DNA from 4 places in the Granulosicoccus sp. 3-233 genome. Region 1 is predicted to be linked to each of the others. Evidence: predicted binding sites of a transcription regulator. Region 1 holds the regulator's gene; each other region holds the start of a gene.
What was found. Region 1 encodes sigma-54, which starts transcription at its own class of promoters, with help from an activator protein. Its sites were predicted from a motif close to TGGCANGNTNCNTGCTT; they were not measured.
Positions count from the first base shown of each region.

Region 2: the regulator sigma-54 is predicted to act here: its motif matches at 2,059-2,075, upstream of fmdA (formamidase).
Region 3: the regulator sigma-54 is predicted to act here: its motif matches at 3,026-3,042, upstream of ACUNV4_RS20000 (DUF4402 domain-containing protein).
Region 4: the regulator sigma-54 is predicted to act here: its motif matches at 2,613-2,629, upstream of ACUNV4_RS13070 (P-II family nitrogen regulator).

Region 1 covers NZ_JBQYLE010000001.1:167,424-172,178, reverse strand. The annotation lists gene lptC (LPS export ABC transporter periplasmic protein LptC) at 1-520, shown strand, start outside; gene lptA (lipopolysaccharide transport periplasmic protein LptA) at 517-1,065, shown strand; gene lptB (LPS export ABC transporter ATP-binding protein) at 1,062-1,823, shown strand; gene ACUNV4_RS00775 (RNA polymerase factor sigma-54) at 2,066-3,583, shown strand; gene hpf (ribosome hibernation-promoting factor, HPF/YfiA family) at 3,812-4,129, shown strand; gene ACUNV4_RS00765 (PTS sugar transporter subunit IIA) at 4,256-4,755, shown strand, end outside.
Region 2 covers NZ_JBQYLE010000002.1:1,015,869-1,020,623, forward strand. The annotation lists gene ACUNV4_RS09260 (hybrid sensor histidine kinase/response regulator) at 1-1,922, opposite strand, end outside; gene fmdA (formamidase) at 2,213-3,445, shown strand; gene ACUNV4_RS09270 (zinc ribbon domain-containing protein) at 3,457-3,804, shown strand; gene ACUNV4_RS09275 (AmiS/UreI family transporter) at 3,949-4,464, shown strand; gene ACUNV4_RS09280 (GntR family transcriptional regulator) at 4,550-4,755, opposite strand, start outside.
Region 3 covers NZ_JBQYLE010000008.1:75,920-80,674, forward strand. The annotation lists gene ACUNV4_RS19990 (hypothetical protein) at 139-855, opposite strand; gene ACUNV4_RS19995 (fimbrial biogenesis chaperone) at 888-1,658, opposite strand; gene ACUNV4_RS20000 (DUF4402 domain-containing protein) at 1,787-2,746, opposite strand; gene ACUNV4_RS20005 (hypothetical protein) at 3,477-4,157, opposite strand.
Region 4 covers NZ_JBQYLE010000004.1:249,575-254,329, forward strand. The annotation lists gene ACUNV4_RS13055 (response regulator transcription factor) at 1-308, opposite strand, end outside; gene ACUNV4_RS13060 (sensor histidine kinase) at 318-2,087, opposite strand; gene ACUNV4_RS13065 (accessory factor UbiK family protein) at 2,104-2,376, opposite strand; gene ACUNV4_RS13070 (P-II family nitrogen regulator) at 2,669-3,007, shown strand; gene ACUNV4_RS13075 (ammonium transporter) at 3,053-4,306, shown strand; gene ACUNV4_RS13080 (rhomboid family intramembrane serine protease) at 4,435-4,755, opposite strand, start outside.

The DNA.
Region 1 (4,755 bases):
CGTCGTTGTGGTCGATCATGTCGAGGAACCGGAAATCTTCGTCGTGGAAGAGACCATCGACATGCGCGAGACGCGATCGGACTACTACATGGCCGATTTCCAGTCGCGTAAATACGATGCCAACGGTCAGATCGAGTACACGGTAAGAGGCGACACCCTGGCGCACTATCCCCATGATGATCGCTCCGAAATCACCTCACCACGGGTCGAATTGCACCGGGAAGGCGCGCAGTGGCAGATCGAATCGGACAGTGGCCTGTTCGATACCGATCCTGACCTGTTCACCCTGCAAGGCAATGTCATCGTCAAACGACAGGCAGAGACTGCAGACCCGCTGACGATTCGTACCAGCACCCTGACGGTTGCCACCGAATCCAATGAAGTGAGCACCGAGGCAAGAATCGAGATCAGTGCTCCCACCTGGCGACTGCAGGCCAATGGCCTGAAATCCGCCATTGATCAGGGTAAGCTCACCCTGCTTTCCGACGTCATCGGACGCTACGAGGTACCGGGCCCGTGAACACTGACAATCAATCCGACAAGCGCCGCCAGTCGGGCAAGCACTGGCAGCAGGCAGTGGCCATGTGCCTGCTGTTGGGCACGCTGTGGCAGGCGACACCGAGTCTTGCGCGCGAATCCGACCTGGAACAGCCCATCGATGTGCGCGCCGACAAGTCCGAGTTCGATGAGAAGGCCGGCACACAGATTCTCACCGGTAATGTCGAGATCAGCCAGGGCACCATGCGCATTGCCGCCGACCGGATTGCCATAGAACTGAAAAACAACGCATTGAGTGCCATCACCGGCACCGGCTCGCCGATCCGTTTCGAGCAACAGAACGAGGCTGGTGAGCTGATGAGCGGCGAGGCGCAGAAGATTACCTATGATGCGCTGGCAGGCACGCTGATTCTCGAAGGCACGGCCACTCTGAGCCAACCGCGTCAGGAACTGGTCAGTGAACGCATCACCTTCAATGCCAGAACCCAGAAAGTCAGTGCCGAAGGCGGCCCCAGTGAAGGCCGTGTGAGCATCCAGATCCAACCACCCACAGGCGCTGATCAGTGACCCGGCAAGACGCGCTCGACAAGCCTCCCGCCCTCCGGACCCTCGAAGCCAGAGACCTGCACAAGGCCTACAAGAAACGCCGCATTCTCGAGGGCGTCTCCCTGTCCGTGAACAGTGGCGATGTGGTCGGTCTGCTGGGCCCCAACGGCGCGGGCAAGACCACCTGCTTCTACATGGTGGTGGGCCTGGTCAGACCTGACCAGGGACAGATCATGCTCGATGGCGAGGACATCACGCGTTTTCCGATGCATGCCCGGGCCCGCAAGGGTGTCGGTTATCTGCCGCAGGAAGCCTCCGTGTTCCGGCAACTGACCGTCTCGCAGAACATCATGGCCATTCTGGAAACCCGTCCGGAGCTGAACCGTGAAACCCGCCATGACCGGCTCGAAGCCCTGCTCGAGGAACTGCAGATATCGCATATCAGGGACAGCCTCGGCATCAGCCTTTCCGGTGGTGAACGACGCCGCGTCGAAATAGCCCGGGCCCTGTCTGCCGACCCCGGTTTCATTCTGCTCGATGAACCGTTTGCCGGTGTTGATCCCATTTCCATTCTCGACATCCAGCGCATCATCACCCACCTGAAGGAACGCAATATCGGCGTGCTGATCACGGATCACAATGTGCGCGAAACACTGGGCATCTGCGATCGAGCGTACATTCTCAGCCACGGCAAGCTGATCGCCGAAGGCACGCCGGACACCGTGCTGGCAAACCGGGAAGTGCGATCGGTGTATCTGGGTGACAACTTCCAGATCTGAGCGCGATTGGCTTCACAACACCGCAGCCGGTTGTCATGACTCATGCCGCTTTTCCATCAGTTGAGGTGGTGCGCCGCCGCTATCTACCTGTAATAACAGCAGAATACGTCTTGAAAATGAAACATTACCAATTTGTCATTTAAGTTTTCCCTGCCGGTATCGCAACCGGCGGGAAAATTGCGTTAATTGCTATCCAGCTGGTAGTTTTTCACTACAGACACCTTTTACCGGACGCGTATTCGATGAAACAGTCACTGCAAATAAAGATGGGCCAGTCCCTGGCCATGACTCCTCAATTGCAGCAGGCAATCAAACTGTTACAACTGTCCACGCTCGAACTGCAGACGGAAATCCAGACGGCTCTGGAAAGCAATCCCATGCTGGAGATGCAGGAAGACGAAGGCTCCGAACCCCGTGAAGCGGATCTCGCCAATGAATCACGCGAGACACGCGAAGCCAACCGTGAGGCGGAAACCGCGGCCGCCGAACAGAAGCAGGCTGCCGGTGAAACCGAGCTGGTGGGCGAGAACATGCAGAGCTCCGATGATGTTCTGCCAGAAGACCTTCCGGTGGACAGCGCCTGGGATGATATCTACGATTCCGCGGTGCCTTCCAGCAGTGGCACGTCCGGCAGCGATGGTGAATCCCGCGATTTCACCGAGTTTCACAACGCCGGCGTGGCCAGCATTCAGGATCATCTGAACGAACAGATACGCTTCGCCCCGCTGTCCGAACGGGATCAGGAAATTGCCGAAACCATCATCGATGCCGTGGACAACAACGGTTACCTGATCGATGACGTCGAGGTCCTGCTCGACGGTCTGAACCGCGACATCACCGATGTCGACCAAATGTATGTACTCGACGAATTCGAGACCGTACTGCATCTGGTTCAGCACCTGGACCCACCCGGCTGTGCGGCTCGTGACGCCAGCGAATGCATGGGCATCCAGCTCAGCCAGCTACCCGTATCCGAGCTGCGCACCCTCGCCATGGGCATCGTCAAGGATCACCTCGACCTGCTCGCCGCCCACGATTTCGCCCGTCTGCGTCGTCTGTTCAAGATCAACGACGACGTGCTGCAGGAAGCCATCACACTGATCCGCAGTCTGAACCCGCGCCCGGGTCGGCAGCTGGTGAATGATCATGACCAGTACATCGTGCCGGATGTGTTCGTGAAGAAGATCAAGGGCGTCTGGCGCGTCGAGCTGAACCCCGACATCGCTCCCCGGCTGGGCATCAATGCCCTGTATGCCGGCATGGTCAAACGTGCCGACAAGAGCGAAGACAACAACTTCATGCGCAACCATCTGCAGGAGGCTCGCTGGTTCATCAAGAGCCTGCAGAGCCGCAACGAAACCCTGTTACGCGTCGCCACGGCCATCGTCGAACGCCAGCGCAGCTTTCTGGAATATGGCGATGAAGCCATGAAGCCGCTGGTGCTGCGCGACATCGCCGAGCAACTGAGCCTGCACGAATCCACCATCTCGCGAGTCACCACGCACAAGTACATCCATACCCCGCGCGGCATTTTCGAGTTCAAGTACTTCTTCTCCAGCCATGTATCCACAGCCAATGGCGGTGAATGCTCGGCCACGGCCATTCGCGCCATGATCAAGAAATTCATAGCCGCCGAGGATTGCACGAAGCCACTTTCCGACAGCAAGATAGCCAGTACGTTAGTCGAGGAAGGAATACAGGTTGCGCGACGCACCGTTGCCAAGTATCGTGAATCCATGGCCATTCCGCCATCGAACTAACGCAAGCGATTGAACTGAAACGATTTATGCAGAAAAAGCACACCCTGACATGGCCTCAAGCCCTCTGCGAAGAAACATTCGCAACAGAGCGTGGCCAGCTATTGGGTCTGCCCCCCATCGACCATAGAACAGATATGGGACGCGCAATGTGTCCCTACTTGCCGCGAGGTCCTTCGCGGACCCTCGCTCTTCATCGTTGAACCTTTTGTTGAACATCAGGAGATGCCCATGAACTTAACCGTAACCGGTCACCACGTCGACGTTACCGCTTCGATGCGAAACTATGTGACTGACAAGATGGAACGCCTCCAGAGACACTCCGACAACGTTTTCGGAGTCCACGTGATTCTTACCGTGGAAGAAAAATCACGCCAGAAGGCCGAGGCAACCATCAAGGTTTCCGGTACGCAGCTGTATGCAGACACCACCGAGCCCGACATGTACGCGGCCATCGATCTGCTGACAGACAAACTGGATCGTCAACTGATCCGGCACAAGGAAAAGCTCAAGGCGCACCGCCGCACAGGCGACCCTGTTCCCGAATAGTGGCCTGACACTTTTAATCCTGACAGCGAGAGCGCACAATAGCGCTTTCGCAGCCCTCGAAGACTCTGTCCGACATCATCGGCAGGGTCTTCGAGCATTGAAAGTGTGGCCAAATCTTCTACACCCATGGATTTATCCGATCTGCTCGATCCCGAGCGCATACGCTGTCATTGCAGCATTCAGAGCAAGAAACGCACATTGCAGACGCTGGCCGAACTGCTGGGCGAGTCTCTCCGGGCAAGAAATGCCACAGACGATGTCAATGACGACGACGCCGAAGGCGGCGAGGAAAAGAGCAGCCCCCGCAAGGTCAGGAAGTCACGCAAACAGAGCGACAAGGCCGCGGAGTCGGCGGATACCCTCAGCGACATGCAGATACTGGACGCGCTGATCAGCCGCGAACGACTGGGCAGTACCGGACTGGGACACGGTGTCGGCCTGCCCCACAGCCGTCTGGCCAGTATCGAGGAGCCCATTGCGGCCTTCGTGACGCTGGAAAAAGGCGTCGACTACGAATCGGTCGATGGTCAACCCGTCGATCTCGTGTTCGGTCTGCTGGTTCCCGAACATTGCAATGATGAACACCTGCAGATCCTGGCGCAGATGGCGCGACGTTTCAGTGACGC
Region 2 (4,755 bases), on a different contig from region 1:
TCGTACTGCGCCATGCGACGACCTTCCTTGCCCAGCACGGTCCACCAGCTGGATATGGCGGCAACGATCAACAACAATACGGCCATTTCGACAAACAGGCCCGAGATCAGGACATGTTGATCCGAGGTGAGAGGTCTCGACTCTGCCTGAAGATAGACCAGGCCGAGTACCGCGCCGAATATGGTGCATTGCGACAGAAGGACAACCAGGTAGCTACCCACACGGCGGTGAACCAGATTGGCAGACGTGTTGGGCAAGAGGACGCCGAACATGCGCTGCACCCAGCGTGAGGGGGGTGGATGCGACTTGCACATGTCATGGCAACGTGATTCCAGTGTGCAGCACAGCGAGCAGATCCATGAGCCATAGGCGGGACATTGCACCATGTCGTCGGATTCGAAGCTGTTATCGCAGACCGAGCAGTGCAGAATTGCCCCACGTGGTACCACTGCCTCTTCCTGGCGGGCAATATAGAAACGACTGTGCGTGAGCAGGGCCAATAGCGGCGTCATGACAAAGGTACTGCCCAGTGCAATGAAAGGCGCAAAGGCCTGCGCCACGTCGCCCCATATGCCCAGTTGTGCTACTGCAGCAATGATGGCTGAAATGATCATCGAACCGATCCCCACCGGATTGAAATCATGCAAGTGGGCTCGTTTGAATTCGATGCCTGACGGGCTCAGGCCCAGCGGCTTGTTGATGACCAGATCGGCCACCAGGGTCCCGATCCAGGCAACGGCGATGATGCTGTACAGGCTCAGCACGTGTTCGAGGGATTCGAATATGCCAAGCGTGATGATCAGCACCGCAATCAGGCAGTTGAAGACCAGCCACACGACTCTCCCGGGATGGCTGTAGGTGAGGCGTGCAAAGAAATTCGACCAGGCCAGAGAGCCGGCGTAGGCGTTGACGATATTGATCTTGATCTGGGACACGACCACGAAGGTCAGCGTTGCCAACAGGACGAGGTCGGTGTTGCTGAAGACATGCGAGAATGCTGCAAGGTACAGACGTGTCGGTTCCATTGCCTCCTCGATCGAGCCGCCGGCCTCCAGCAGCATGAATGCCAGAAACGCTCCGCCGAGAATCTTCAGGGCACCTGGAATGATCCATCCGGGGCCGGCGAGTATGACGGCGGCCCACCAGCGGCCGCTGTTGGATTCCGTCTTTTCAGGAAGGAATCTGAGGAAGTCGACCTGTTCGCCAATCTGTACGATCAGGGCAAAGGCGATCGCGGCGGCGGCTGCGAACTGCAAGGGTTCAAACCCGCCACTGTCCGATTCGGCGCCGCTGAATCGAGTGAAGGCGCTGTAGTGCTGTGGTTCCGTCAACAGGATGATCAGGTAGGGAAGAACCAGCAGCAAGAGCCACGGTATCTGGGACCACAGTTGTATACGTGAGATGAGGCTGATGCCGCGTGCTACCAGCGGTACGATGATCAGGGAACTGATCACGTACCAGAGCCACAGCGGCAAGGGTATCAACATCTGCAGTGCCGTGGCGAGAATGGCGGCCTCGAAGGCGAAAAAGATGATGGTGAAGGAGGCGTAGACGAGTGAGCTGATGGTGGAACCCAGGTAGCCGAATCCGGCGCCGCGAGTCAGCAGATCCATATCCAGGCCATGACGCGCTGCGTAATAGCTGATCGGCAGCCCGGTCAGGAATATGATGATGGCAACAACCGCGATGGCCCAAACGGTATTCACGAACCCGTAACCGAGTACCATGGCCGCGCCGATGGCTTCCAGCGCAAGAAACGAGGCGGCACCGAATGCCGTGTTGCCAACGCGCCATATCGAGAACTTCCGTACGCTACGTGCCGTGTAGCGAAGCGCATAGTCTTCCATGGACTCGTCTGCCACCCAGCCGTTGTATTTTCGCCTGATGGGGAAAATCTGCTGGGGGACACGTTGGATAGTCATGATGCTACCCGGGGTACGCGATGAAGGCTCATGGATGAAATGTTCATTACCGACACATGACTGGGTTCTGGATTGTCTCCACTGACTGTATGCCAGGCAAGAGCTGCGTATCGAGTGTACGTAGATTGACGTATTGTGTCACCGTACCGGCATTGGCAATACTCGATAGCGAAACAGCCAGTCAATGCGCCAGGCCGCGACTCCGGGCAATTTGCCCGTCACGCATGAATTGTCGCTGCGACCTGTCTGTTTCGACTCTCACCACACTCAGAAACCAGAAGAGGTATGCCATGGCCGATACACTGATCAAGGTTGACTTGAACAGCTCTCCTTACGAAAACGAGAACGTTCACAATCGATGGCACCCGGACATTCCGATGGCGACCTGGGTCGAGCCGGGAGATGACTTCATACTGGAGACGTATGACTGGACGGGCGGTTTCATCAAGAACGATGACAGTGCCGATGATGTTCGTGACGTCGACCTGTCCACGGTGCATTTCCTCAGTGGCCCGGTTGGTGTGAAAGGCGCCGAAGCCGGTGACCTGCTGGTGGTCGAGTTGCTGGACATCGGCGCCAAGGAGGAGAGCATGTGGGGCTTCAATGGCTTCTTTTCCAAAACCAATGGCGGTGGTTTTCTGACCGATCACTATCCGGCTGCGCAGAAATCCATCTGGGACTTCGAAGGCATGTTCACCAAGTCAAGGCATGTCCCGGGGGTTCGTTATGCCGGACTCATTCATCCCGGCCTGATCGGCTGTCTGCCGGATCCGGCACTGCTTGCCGACTGGAATGAAAGGGAAGTCGGGCTCATTGAGACCGATCCCGACAGGGTGCCACCGCTGGCCAATCCGCCATTTGCAGACACGGCTCACATGGGAAAGATGACCGGGGACGCAAGAGACAAGGCAGCATCCGAAGGTGCGCGGACGGTGCCGCCCCGCGAGCACGGCGGGAACTGCGATATCAAGGATCTGTCACGTGGCTCGAAGATCTATTTTCCGGTCTATGTGGACGGAGCGGGATTGTCCGTGGGAGATCTGCACTTCAGCCAGGGTGACGGTGAGATTACCTTCTGCGGCGCCATCGAGATGGCCGGCTGGGTTCACATGAAGGTATCCGTGATCAAGGGTGGCATGAAGACCTATGGGGTCAAGAACCCGCTGTTCAAACCCAGTCCGATTACCCCCCACTACGACGATTACATCATCTTTGAAGGGATATCCGTGGATGAATCCGGCAAGCAGCACTATCTCGATGTCAATGTCGCCTATCGGCAGGCCTGCCTGAATGCGATCGAATACATGAAGAAGTTCGGTTACAGCGGCGCGCAGGCCTATTCGATTCTGGGAACGGCACCCGTGCAGGGACATATCAGCGGGGTCGTGGATATTCCCAATTCCTGTGCAACACTCTGGTTGCCTACCGGGATATTCGACTTCGATATCAACCCGTCAGCGGCGGGTCCGGTCATTCAGGACTTCGGCGGCGTTTCCATGCCGATATCACCTGACAAGAACTGAGGTGATTCGCCATGCCGGTCTATGACTATCTGTGCGACGAGTGCGGGCCTCGGGAGCTTCATCGAGCCTATGAGGATCGGGACAAGCCCCTGTGTTGCAATGATTGCGAAACGCTGCTGAGAAGGGTCTGGTTGGCAGCGCCTCGACAAGCGCTTGTCTCATCTTCCTTGCGCAATGCCATGAGCACCAACGAACGCTCTTCCCATGAACCTCGCATGTCCCGGGACATGGATTCGGCCAGAGGAGCACATCCTCCGGGTTGTGGTTGCTGCTCGACTGGCAAGTCGGGAACGACCGTTACCGCCGCCAATGGTGCCAAGTCCTTTCCGACCAAAAGGCCGTGGATGATCAGTCACTAGGCAGTTCCCGTTCCGACTCGGTTCAAGACCCTGACGGTTGGCAGGCCAGGCAGGTCGTGCAGGAGATCTCCCTTGCACGACTTGCCATATCGGTGCGCTGACGCTGTCAGGCAGTGCCAATCATTCGCTTCTCGGAGAACTCACATGCTTCTTGGTCTCGCTTTGCTCTACGTTGGTGCCGTACTGGTGCTCAACGGCATCTGGCTGCACGGCCGAATCGGTGACAATGAAATCTGGGTCATCAATATCTTTTCGGGTGTCGTCACCTGCCTGGTGTCGTTCAAGCTGGCATTCGGTGCCAATGCCGATGCTGGCTCCATCAAGGCCGCGGCGCTGACGTTGCTTTTTGCCTTCACCTACTTCTGGGTATGTATCAATCGTTTCAATGGGTCGGATGGTCGAGGACTGGGCTGGTTCAGCCTGTTTGTTGCGATCACCGCCATTCCGGTTGCCATCGATACGCTGTTCAACGCGACATCGGTCTGGCAGATATGGTTCGGTCTGTGCTGGGCAGCGTGGGCGTTTCTGTGGTTCCTGTTTTTCCTGTTGCTGGCCATGAAGAAGCCGATTGCCCGGTTCACCGGTTCAGTCGCTGCCGTGGAAGGCATTCTGACCGGTTGGTTGCCAGGATACCTGTTGCTCGATGGCGTGCTGTCATAGCGCATCGCCGACAGTCAGGGTCGAAGCTGCGGTACGGATCTCCGGGCCTCCGTACCGCTACGACGTTCTGCCTGATCGCCGTGCGTCAACGCATCTCGTTGACATAACAGTGGGCTTCAGTCAATGCGGCATGGCGCATGATCAGCAGGGGCTCGTTGAGGGTGTCCAGTGCCAGCGCATCGATATCCAGCAAGGCCAGAGCAACTTCGTCCGTCTTGCCCAGTAACTGTTTTTCCCGCTCCGATGCCAGTCTGGCGGTCACTTTTTCATGTACGGCTCCCAACTGGATCT
Region 3 (4,755 bases), on a different contig from region 1:
CATCCCATTCGGTGAAGCTGCATGAGTGGGCCTTGCGAACTTGAGAAGGCCGCCAGTGCGAGCCTCATGCGGTGGCGCAGGGGGCGGCGGTGCCTGCTGATGTACGGGGGCGCTCTGTCCCGGATAATGTTGAAAACTCTACTGGGAATAGTAGTAGCAACTCGGTGACGGTGGTTGCGTCAACTCCACATTGCTGCAGGCGTGGGCAAGCTGCTTCTGCAGATTGATCCTTGCCTCCATGTCTTCGGTCAGGCCACGGGTAAGCGCATGCTCTGTGCGCTCCGGCAGGTTCACGATTCTGCCGGCTTCTTCCTGCGTACGCAAACCCATGATGACGGCCTGTTCGACCGGTACCGGTCGAGTCACGGCATCGCTTTCTCCGGGCAGCTTCACGATGACCAGCGGTTCAGGCCGTTCCAGCCGTTGCTCGGCGGTGTCCTGACCGAACATGCCGCTGATGACCGTGGGTGCAGCATCTTCTGATGGATTGCCGGTCAGTCCTGACAAGCTGCTGAGGCGGGTACTGTCTTCGGGCATGAGACTGCGGTTGAGATAGGCGCGTCGTCTGGCAGAGTCACTGTCGGCATCGGTAAAGGCGGAGCTTTTACCGATCATGAATCCGGCAACGCTTCCCAGTATCGGTGCCAGCGGATTTGCCACGGCGGCGCCGGCAATGATGCTGCCGACCAGGCTGCCGGTCCGACTGGGGTCGGACAGAAATTCCCTCGTTCTTTCCGTCAGAGTCTCAGAGGCGGACAGGCGTTCCTGTGCGTGCAGGCCGGATGCGGAAAACAGTGTGCCAGCCAGAGTCAGCATGCAGACACCCTGACGGGACTTGAATTTTCTCGTTCTCATGCCGATTTCCGGTCTCGGTGGCTGCGATTGTCTCACTTCGTCTGGAAGACCTGCTCCGCCCACAGGACACCCTCGTATTCATTGAGCCCTTCGTAGGCGACGCGAACCAGAGCCCCTTCGGGAATGCGGGCATCGCGCAAGGGGATGGTCAAGGTACGCTGATCCACTTCATGATAGATGGAAAGTTCGCCGTAGTGGCCGATCTGCTCCACCGGGCTGTTGGCATCACGCTGCATTTCCACCGAAACCTTGCCATAGCTGCTGGCATTGCCTTCGCGATTCAACGTCAACTCCAGGCCAACGCGCTCGCCGCCTTTGGCTGGTACGGCCTTGACTGTCTTGATCGACACCATGGGAGTGTCGGTGTCGTGTCGAACCACCACCGGAATGGAAAACGACATCTGCATGAAGACCTGAACGCCCACTCCTTCCTGCGGGCCGCTGGATTCGAATGTCGCGTTGGGTTCAGAGACATCGGGTATGACCTGAAGCAGCAGATGCGAGCGGTATTCGCCCGCTGGCAGCTCGGCAGGGGGACGCCAGTTGAAGCGCACGGTCTGATTCTCACCAGGCCCCACGGTTATCTGCCGTGGAGAAAAACGAACCATGTCCTTCGCGGATGACCATTCTTCGTTTTCGGAAATCGGCTTGTAACCGCCATCTTCACTGGCACGCTTGTCTTCCCAGCTCAGACGATAGGTACGGGGACCGTCACTGGGGTTCCGCAATACCATGGTGGCACTGGTATTGTCGTTGTTCATCAAGACCCTTGTAGGGCTGATCAGCATGTCGGCGGTGGCCATCGTTGCTGTCCATAGCCACAATGCCAGGCTGAAGAAAATCGACGTCGCTAGCCGCTGTCTGTGTATCATCAAATTGCTCATGGATCGTGAAGTGTCTATCATCAACTCTGGACCTGTTGTCCGGTCTTCTAGTAGGAAACCGTGAGTTGGTAGGTCCCCTCATACTGGCCGCTGGGGTATGTCACCGGCGATGCAGTCAGTTCCGTTTTCAACGTGCCGCCGAGCCTTACCAACAGTTCGCCATTGGCGTCGGTTATTCCCGTTCCATCGGGCAATGTCGTCAATGAACTCAGGACGAAGTGCGGCGCACTCCCCGGAAATTCGCTGTGCTCCAGCAATACGTCTGCAGTCTGAGGGTTTATCGTCAGACTGTAGTTCGCTGCGGCGCCACTGACTCTGAATATTCCCAGATCCGGCTTCGCAAGAGAGACCAGACGGGAGTTGTCCGGTTCGCTGATCGTGTAGGATCCTGACGGTGACAAGGTCAGAGTTGCCTGAGCCGTGGTACTGGTTCGAGCAAATAGAGTGCCAAAATGCAGTGGCTGGTCCTCATCGAGAATCAGGGTGGAGCGCAACTCTGCACCAAGATCAATGGTGCTGGTGTTGAACACACGGTTCTGGACATCCGGATGCCAGTAGTCAACGCGCATCAGTGTGGTGCCACTGAAGGGCGCATCCACATAACTGTTGCCGTTGCCGGTTGTATCAAGTATGGCACCCAGTGCCAGCTCGGCTTCGCCCTGAGCATCCGTAGTGACGTCGCCAAGATCGTAGTCGGTCACGGTCAGCGGTTCCAGCGAGCCGTTGGACCCGGCCGTGAGTACGGCGGAATTGAGGCTGACATCCAGCGCTGTATTGGCAGGGAAGCCGGTAAACCGGTAGCGTCCCGGTGTACCGCCTGCAATCAGGGCGAACTGACCCTCCACGGACATGTTGGTGCCTGTCCTGGGCAGACTGAAGCGTGATATCGATGTATTGCTGGCGATGGCCAGGGTACCGAAATTCAATGGCTGCAGTTCTTCGATTAGTGGTTGGGCCGGGGCAGCGCTGCTGCATGTCATTCCCGCCAGCAAAGACAGCTGGCGCATCAGTCGTGAATGACAAAGCGGTGTTTTTCGCCGCTGTCTGCGGCTGACCGAGAGCACGGAATTCGCCGTGTCTGTCATGCGCCTGCCAGCTGTGCACTCCTGTCTTGTCGGATGCAGATGGAATCGCATCGATTTCCAGAACATGGAACGCCTCACCAATGGCCTGTGTGACAAGGGCAACACCCGATGAGGTGTGCCGGGACAGGCAACCGGGAGTACCCCGGTTTGCCGATGTTGCAGGTGACGATGCCGAAGTGCAAGGGCAGCTGCTGACTGGATGAGCAAGTACGATGCCAGATTGGCAAGGTACCGTATCATGGGGCTGAGGCAATCCGGGTGGCATGTCCAAAGCAGAAACGCAGAAAAATCAGTGAGCCGGCGGGACGTGCCGAATGAGGGGCGTAGTACACCCGGTTGTTCCTGGCGGCATGTATTTCGACAGGCAGATCAGCCTGGCTGTGACTGGCTTTGTCAGATGCTCATGACCTTTTCATGAAAACACAAGCATGGTACTCATGGGCTGATGAGGATTCGCCCGTCTGCTAAGGCGTTCAAGAAAATAGCCCATGCGATACCGGTGTTGAGCAGACCGTGACAGGTCGGCTCGCAGTCGTTCCCGATACGTACGGGCTTGCAATAAGTAGAGAAAAGCCTGTTGTTGTTATGATCGTCAGTAGCACCAGGAAGGGGTGCAGTGCTCATGCCCCTTCCTGGTTTCAGCTGAATTCACTCAGTATGCTGCAGTGACTTCGAAAGTGCCTGAATATACACCTTCCTGATAGGTTTGTTCCGATGTTGTTGGCTCGGTCGTCAGGGTCGCACCAATGTTGAATACATAGGTGGTTTGTCCGAAGTCGGGAACAATCGTGAAGTCACCTTCGTTCAAGGTGCCGGCAGTGCTCACGCCGCCACTGACATCGCCGACTGTGAAATGCATCAACCACAGGCTCGGTACTGCAGGGTTGGCACTTTCATGAACCAGTTCGGTTGCATTGCCGGTGCCGTTGGTGATGTTCACGAGGGTGCTGGTTCCATCGGCAGCAAAGTCAGCTGCGACAATGGCTGACGTGTCTGGCAGTTGCAGTGTGAAGTCTGCTGTCATGTCAACCGAGCCCTGTGCCGCTGTCGGGCTTGTCAGGCTGGTGAGGTTCACTGTTGCGCTGTCCGAGCCCTGATCGGCAATGGTTCCACCAGGGGCGATTACCAGAGCGCCCACACCATTGGCCAAGGCTGCGCCTGTGACTGTCGCAAAGACAGAACCGATGTCCAGATCCTGGAGGTTGGTTACAGCGAGTGTGTTCTGCAAAGTGGCGCTGGCAGTGAAATCCTCTGCCTGGGCCATTGAGGCTCCCAGACTCAGGGTGCCGGCTACGGCCAGTGCCAATCGTTTCTTGCTTGTATTAATCATCATTTTATAATCCCGAAATGTAAAGATCGAACGCTTGTTCGTACGTGTACCAGCAGCGGTCTACGCACTTGCCTGAAAGATCAAAAAAGGTCTAGTTCAGAGTAGTCCGCCGTTTCCCTGAAAAGGTTACCTTGACAAATATAACGTCCGTATCTGGGAAAACTGAGTCGGTAAACTCGCTCCGATCCACGCATAAACGGTAACTGAAGCTCAAAATCGAACTTTCCGGGAAAAGCAGCATGATCTGCATCAATTTCACAATAGGACGAGGTTCACACGCTCTGGCCGAGGAGCGGATCATCTGCGAACAGGGTATTGCCAACACTCGCCGCAGGCATCGTTGTCGCAGCATCGCCTGTTTGTCCGTCCGGGATTGCGCGTCATGCACGGTATGCCGTGCTTGTCTTGTTGGAGAGCTGAGTTTCGTCGCTGCTGTCCCGGGACCCGTCGTGGAGGACGCTGCATCCAGCTATCCATCGAGTGACCTGGGTTGCCAGGTAGTAGTGCGGCATGGCGACTGCCTGAGCCGGGGTGCGGCGAACCATGCACCATTGGCAAATCACCACCGTCTTTTCAGTGTCTTTACAAGGCGTCGGCTTGC
Region 4 (4,755 bases), on a different contig from region 1:
CGCATGGCGGCGACCACATCGGCCACACTGGCCAGACCCGAGAAGAACACGATGGGCACCAGCGGCCGCCGGATACGGGCATCTGCGGCAAACTCCAGGCCACTGCGTTCCGGCATGCACAGATCGGTGATGATGGCGTCGACCCGTTCGCTTTCCAGACGCAGCAATGCGGTGTCAGCGGAGTCTGCCAGCACAACCTGAATGCCCTGCAGCCGCAGAAAACGGGCGTTGGCTGCCAGCACATCATGATCGTCATCGACCAGCAGGAGGGTAAAACCGCCGTCTGACTCCATACCATCGTTGCTCATGAGATCATCCTATGCTGCGCTACTGTCCGTGCTCGGCACCGGTTGCTGGAGTGGCAGCCTCAGCGTGAAACAACTGCCTTCGGCGAGTGCCTGATACTGCAACTCGCCCCCGTGGTCCTCAGCGATCTGCCGGGCAATGGTCAGACCCAGCCCCAGACCATCGCTGTGCTGACGGGAGGTGGAAAAGGGTTCGAACAGAGACTCCTGCAAGGTCGGTTTGACACCACTGCCATTGTCACTGACCGACACCACGGCCCAGCCGTTTGCAGCACGAGAGTCCGATGGCGTCTGCGCACTGCCCGCCTGTATCTGCAAGACTACCTGAATTCTCGGGCTTTCCTGTTTGAGCACGGCGTCGAAGGCGTTGTACAGCAGATTTAGCAGGGTCTGTTGTATCAACACCTCGTCTCCCGATACCGGCACGGGCACCGTTCCCTGTTCGAACACGACATGAGCGGACAGCGTCGGACGTTCGCGAAGGATCGTCTGCCTGACCTCCTCCAGCAGCTTCTGCATGTCCACAGTCTCGAAATGGGCATTGCTGTTTCTGGCGATACTGCGCAGACTGCTGATCACACGACCTATGCGCTTGGTCGTGCGATCACTGTCCACCACGATCTGTTCGATCTCGCCACGATCGGCATCCGGGGTTTCCATCATGGTTCGCAAGGAGGCCAGGTTCAGCCGCAAACTGGCCAGCGGCTGGTTGATCTCGTGATTGATGGCCGCCGACATGCGACCGAGCATCGCGAAGTTGGCTTCCGAGATCAGGCGCTTCTGGGCCGCCTCGAGTTCCCGCGTACGATGCAATACCTGCTCTTCGAGCTCCTGAGAATTGCGCTTTTCCGCAGCCACCAGCTGTTGTTGCTGCTGAAACAGGCGCAGAAAGAGATAGGCGATCAGCAGGGCTGCGAGCAAGGCGGCAAACAACTGCAGTGCCCGCTTCTGCACACTGCGCTGGGGTATCAGGCTGATCAGCTGCCAGGGCTCGGTCGACAGGGAACTGGCATAACTCAGGTAGACCGTAGACTGTCCGGCATGGCTCAGCAGCCGCTTGTCGGGCTCACCGTCGACCGGCTCCAGCAATGGCGCCTGCAGTTCGTAACGTCGTTCTCTGAGCAACTGCACGACCTGAGCGGCGCTGACCGGCTCGGTGGGCGAATACAGCAGGTCTTCTCGCGTCGAGAGAATGATGGTACCGAAGTCATCGCTGACAACCGACTCGTAAGGTAGCTGGGCCCAGCCATCCACGAGCACGCCCAGCGCAACCTTGGCCACCACGACCCCCACCAGGCCGCTGTTGTCAGTCACGGGTTCTGCAATGAAGTAACCGGGCACCCCCGTGGTCACACCGACCGCAAAGAAGGTAGCGCCCCGTCCGCTGATGGCATTTTGGAAATAGGGTCTGAAGGAGTAATCGATGCCCACGAAGCTGACCGGATCGGCCCAGTTGCTCGACGCAAGTGTCACGCCCTGTCGGTCCAGCAGAAAGGCAAAGTCGAGTCCACTGTCCTGCTGAGTGCGACTCAGCCGTCGGTTGGCCGCCAGCAATGAGGCATCATCGCCCGCCAGCAGCGCCTGACGAATCTCGACGTCGCTGGCCAGCAGCTTGGGTATGAAGGAGAACTGGTTGAGCTGTCGATCCAGCTCAACCAGTTGTACGCCCTGCAGTCTCTGCTGTGATTGACCGGCCTGGGAACGCGTATAGCTCAGGCAGGCCTGCCACAGCAGCGCCAGCCCGACAGCAAGCAGCAGCGTGCGTAACAACCGTCGCTGCATGGCGCGTGCGGCAGTGTCAGTCAGAGTCGACGGGATTCCCGCCGGCCACCGGTTCGGGTTCGAGTTCGCGAATGCGCGCCTCGAGCTCCTTGAGTTGCTGCCGTGTCTTGCGCAGTACTTCGGTCTGCACATCGAATTCCTCGCGCGTCACCATGTCCAGATTGCCCAGTGCACCCTGCACGGCCGATTTGGCATTGCGTTCGAAATCCTCCTTCATGTCAGACACGCCCGGGGGCAAGAGCTTGCCCAGAGACTTGGAAATATCGTCAAACACTCGTGCATCCAGCATGGTCGATTCCTCTATCGATTCGGTTGATGGGAGGCGGCGGCAACACGGCTGCCGGATCGCCTGATTACGGCACAGCTTACGGTATTGACAACGACTTGCCCTGCTCCGGGAGAGTTTTCATTGGCGCACCATTATAGTGCAACTTGCAATCTGCCATGCACCAAACAAGCGCATCGCCTTGGCTTGCACGTCTACAACGTATTCCCAAGTCATTGTTTCCAATGAATTATTCCATGTGGCACGCATGATGTAACGCCTTAACCATCATTGACCTAAACGAAGGAAAAATTCGATGAAGTTAGTAACGGCAATTATCAAACCTTTCAAGCTCGAGGAGGTACGTGAAGCCTTGTCGACCATCGGCGTACAGGGCATGACTGTCAGCGAGGTGAAAGGATTCGGTCGGCAGAAGGGTCACACCGAGTTGTATCGCGGCGCTGAATACGTGGTGGATTTCATCCCGAAAACCAAGATCGAAATCGGTATCGATGACGCGCAACTTGATGCCGTGATCGAAGCCATCACCGGTGCCGCCGGCTCAGGAAAGATCGGCGACGGCAAGATCTTCGTCACTGAACTGGAGCGCGCAGTGCGCATCCGCACCAACGAAAACGGCCCCACGGCCCTCTAGAGATCCCACGACGCAAAAAGAGAATCCGAGAGAGAAACACTGATAATGGAACAATTAGCTGAACTGAGCTACGCGCTCGATACCTTTTACTTTCTGATGGCAGGCGCCCTGGTCATGTGGATGGCCGCGGGCTTCGCCATGCTGGAAGCTGGACTGGTACGCGCCAAGAACACCGCAGAAATCCTGACCAAGAACGTTGCACTGTATGCACTGGCCTGCATCATGTTCATGTTCGTCGGTTACAACATCATGTACCCGGGCGGCGACTATGAAGGCGGCTTCATGCCGGTCATCAGTTTCCTGCTGGGCGCAGAGAATGATGCTGCGACCTTCGCTGCCGGTGGAGATGACGCCCCGTACTACTCCGCACGCTCCGACTTCTTCTTCCAGGTGGTATTCGTTGCTGCCGGCATGTCCATCGTTTCCGGAGCAGTTGCCGAGCGCATGAAACTGTGGGCATTCCTGCTGTTCGCTGCGGTATTCACCTCACTCATCTATCCCATCCAGGGCTTCTGGAAATGGGGCGGCGGCTGGTTGAATGCTGCAGGCTTCCAGGATTTCGCAGGCTCTGGTGTTGTCCACATGTGTGGTGCCAGTGCAGCGTTGGCCGGCGTGATTCTGCTGGGTGCTCGCAAGGGCAAGTACGGCGCCAACGGATCCGTCATCCCCATTCCAGGTGCCAACATGCCTCTGGCAACACTCGGAACATTCATCCTGTGGATGGGTTGGTTCGGCTTCAACGGTGGTTCACAGCTCGCAGTCGCGAACTTCGACGATGCCAATGCGGTTGCCGCCATCTTCGTCAACACCAACATGGCTGCTGCCGGTGGCGTGGTCGCCGCGCTGCTGACCGTTCGCCTGATCTGGGGCAAGGCTGATCTGACCATGGCGCTGAACGGTGCTCTGGCAGGCCTGGTTGCCATCACGGCTGAACCACTGGCTCCTTCCCCATTGCTGGCAACCTGCATCGGTGCTGTCGGTGGTGTACTGGTTGTCTTCTCCATCACGTCTCTGGATCGCCTGAAGATCGATGATCCTGTCGGTGCCATCTCGGTTCACGGTGTTGTCGGCGTCCTGGGCCTCATGGTTGTGCCCTTGAGCAACGGTGATGCGACCTTCGCCACCCAGGCACTGGGTGTCGGCGCAATCTTCGCCTGGACCTTCATCACCAGTCTGATTGTCTGGGGAATCATCAAGATGGTCTTCGGTATCCGTGTCACCGAAGAGGAAGAGTACGAAGGTGTCGATATCTCCGAATGTGGTATCGAGGCTTATCCGGAGTTCGCTTCACGCAACTAGAAATCGGACTGGTGGTACGGGCAACCCACGGTTGCCCGCCTCCACCACGACGTACGGACAAGGGCGTCAGTCTTTCAGGACTGACGCCCTTTTTTCATTCTGTTTGCAGTCACATTCCACACCCGGATCTATTTCCCTCGCCACCGGCGGAAAGGCTGGCAATGAACAAAGGGAATGTACAGGCGATTGCCGGCTTGCCTGAACAACGGAACCAGCAGCATGCCGGCCACGAAACCGCCAATATGCGCGCCAAAGGCCACACCGCCTTCCTGCCCCGATGACATGACCGAATTCAACAGCTGCATCAGGAACCAGACACCCAGAACATACAGGGCCGGAATCCGTACCGTCCAGACCAGGAAGAACACGGGTATCAGTACCAGCACGCGGGCTTGCGGATACAGGAGCAGGTAGGCACCCAACACGCCGGAGATTGCCCCACTGGCACC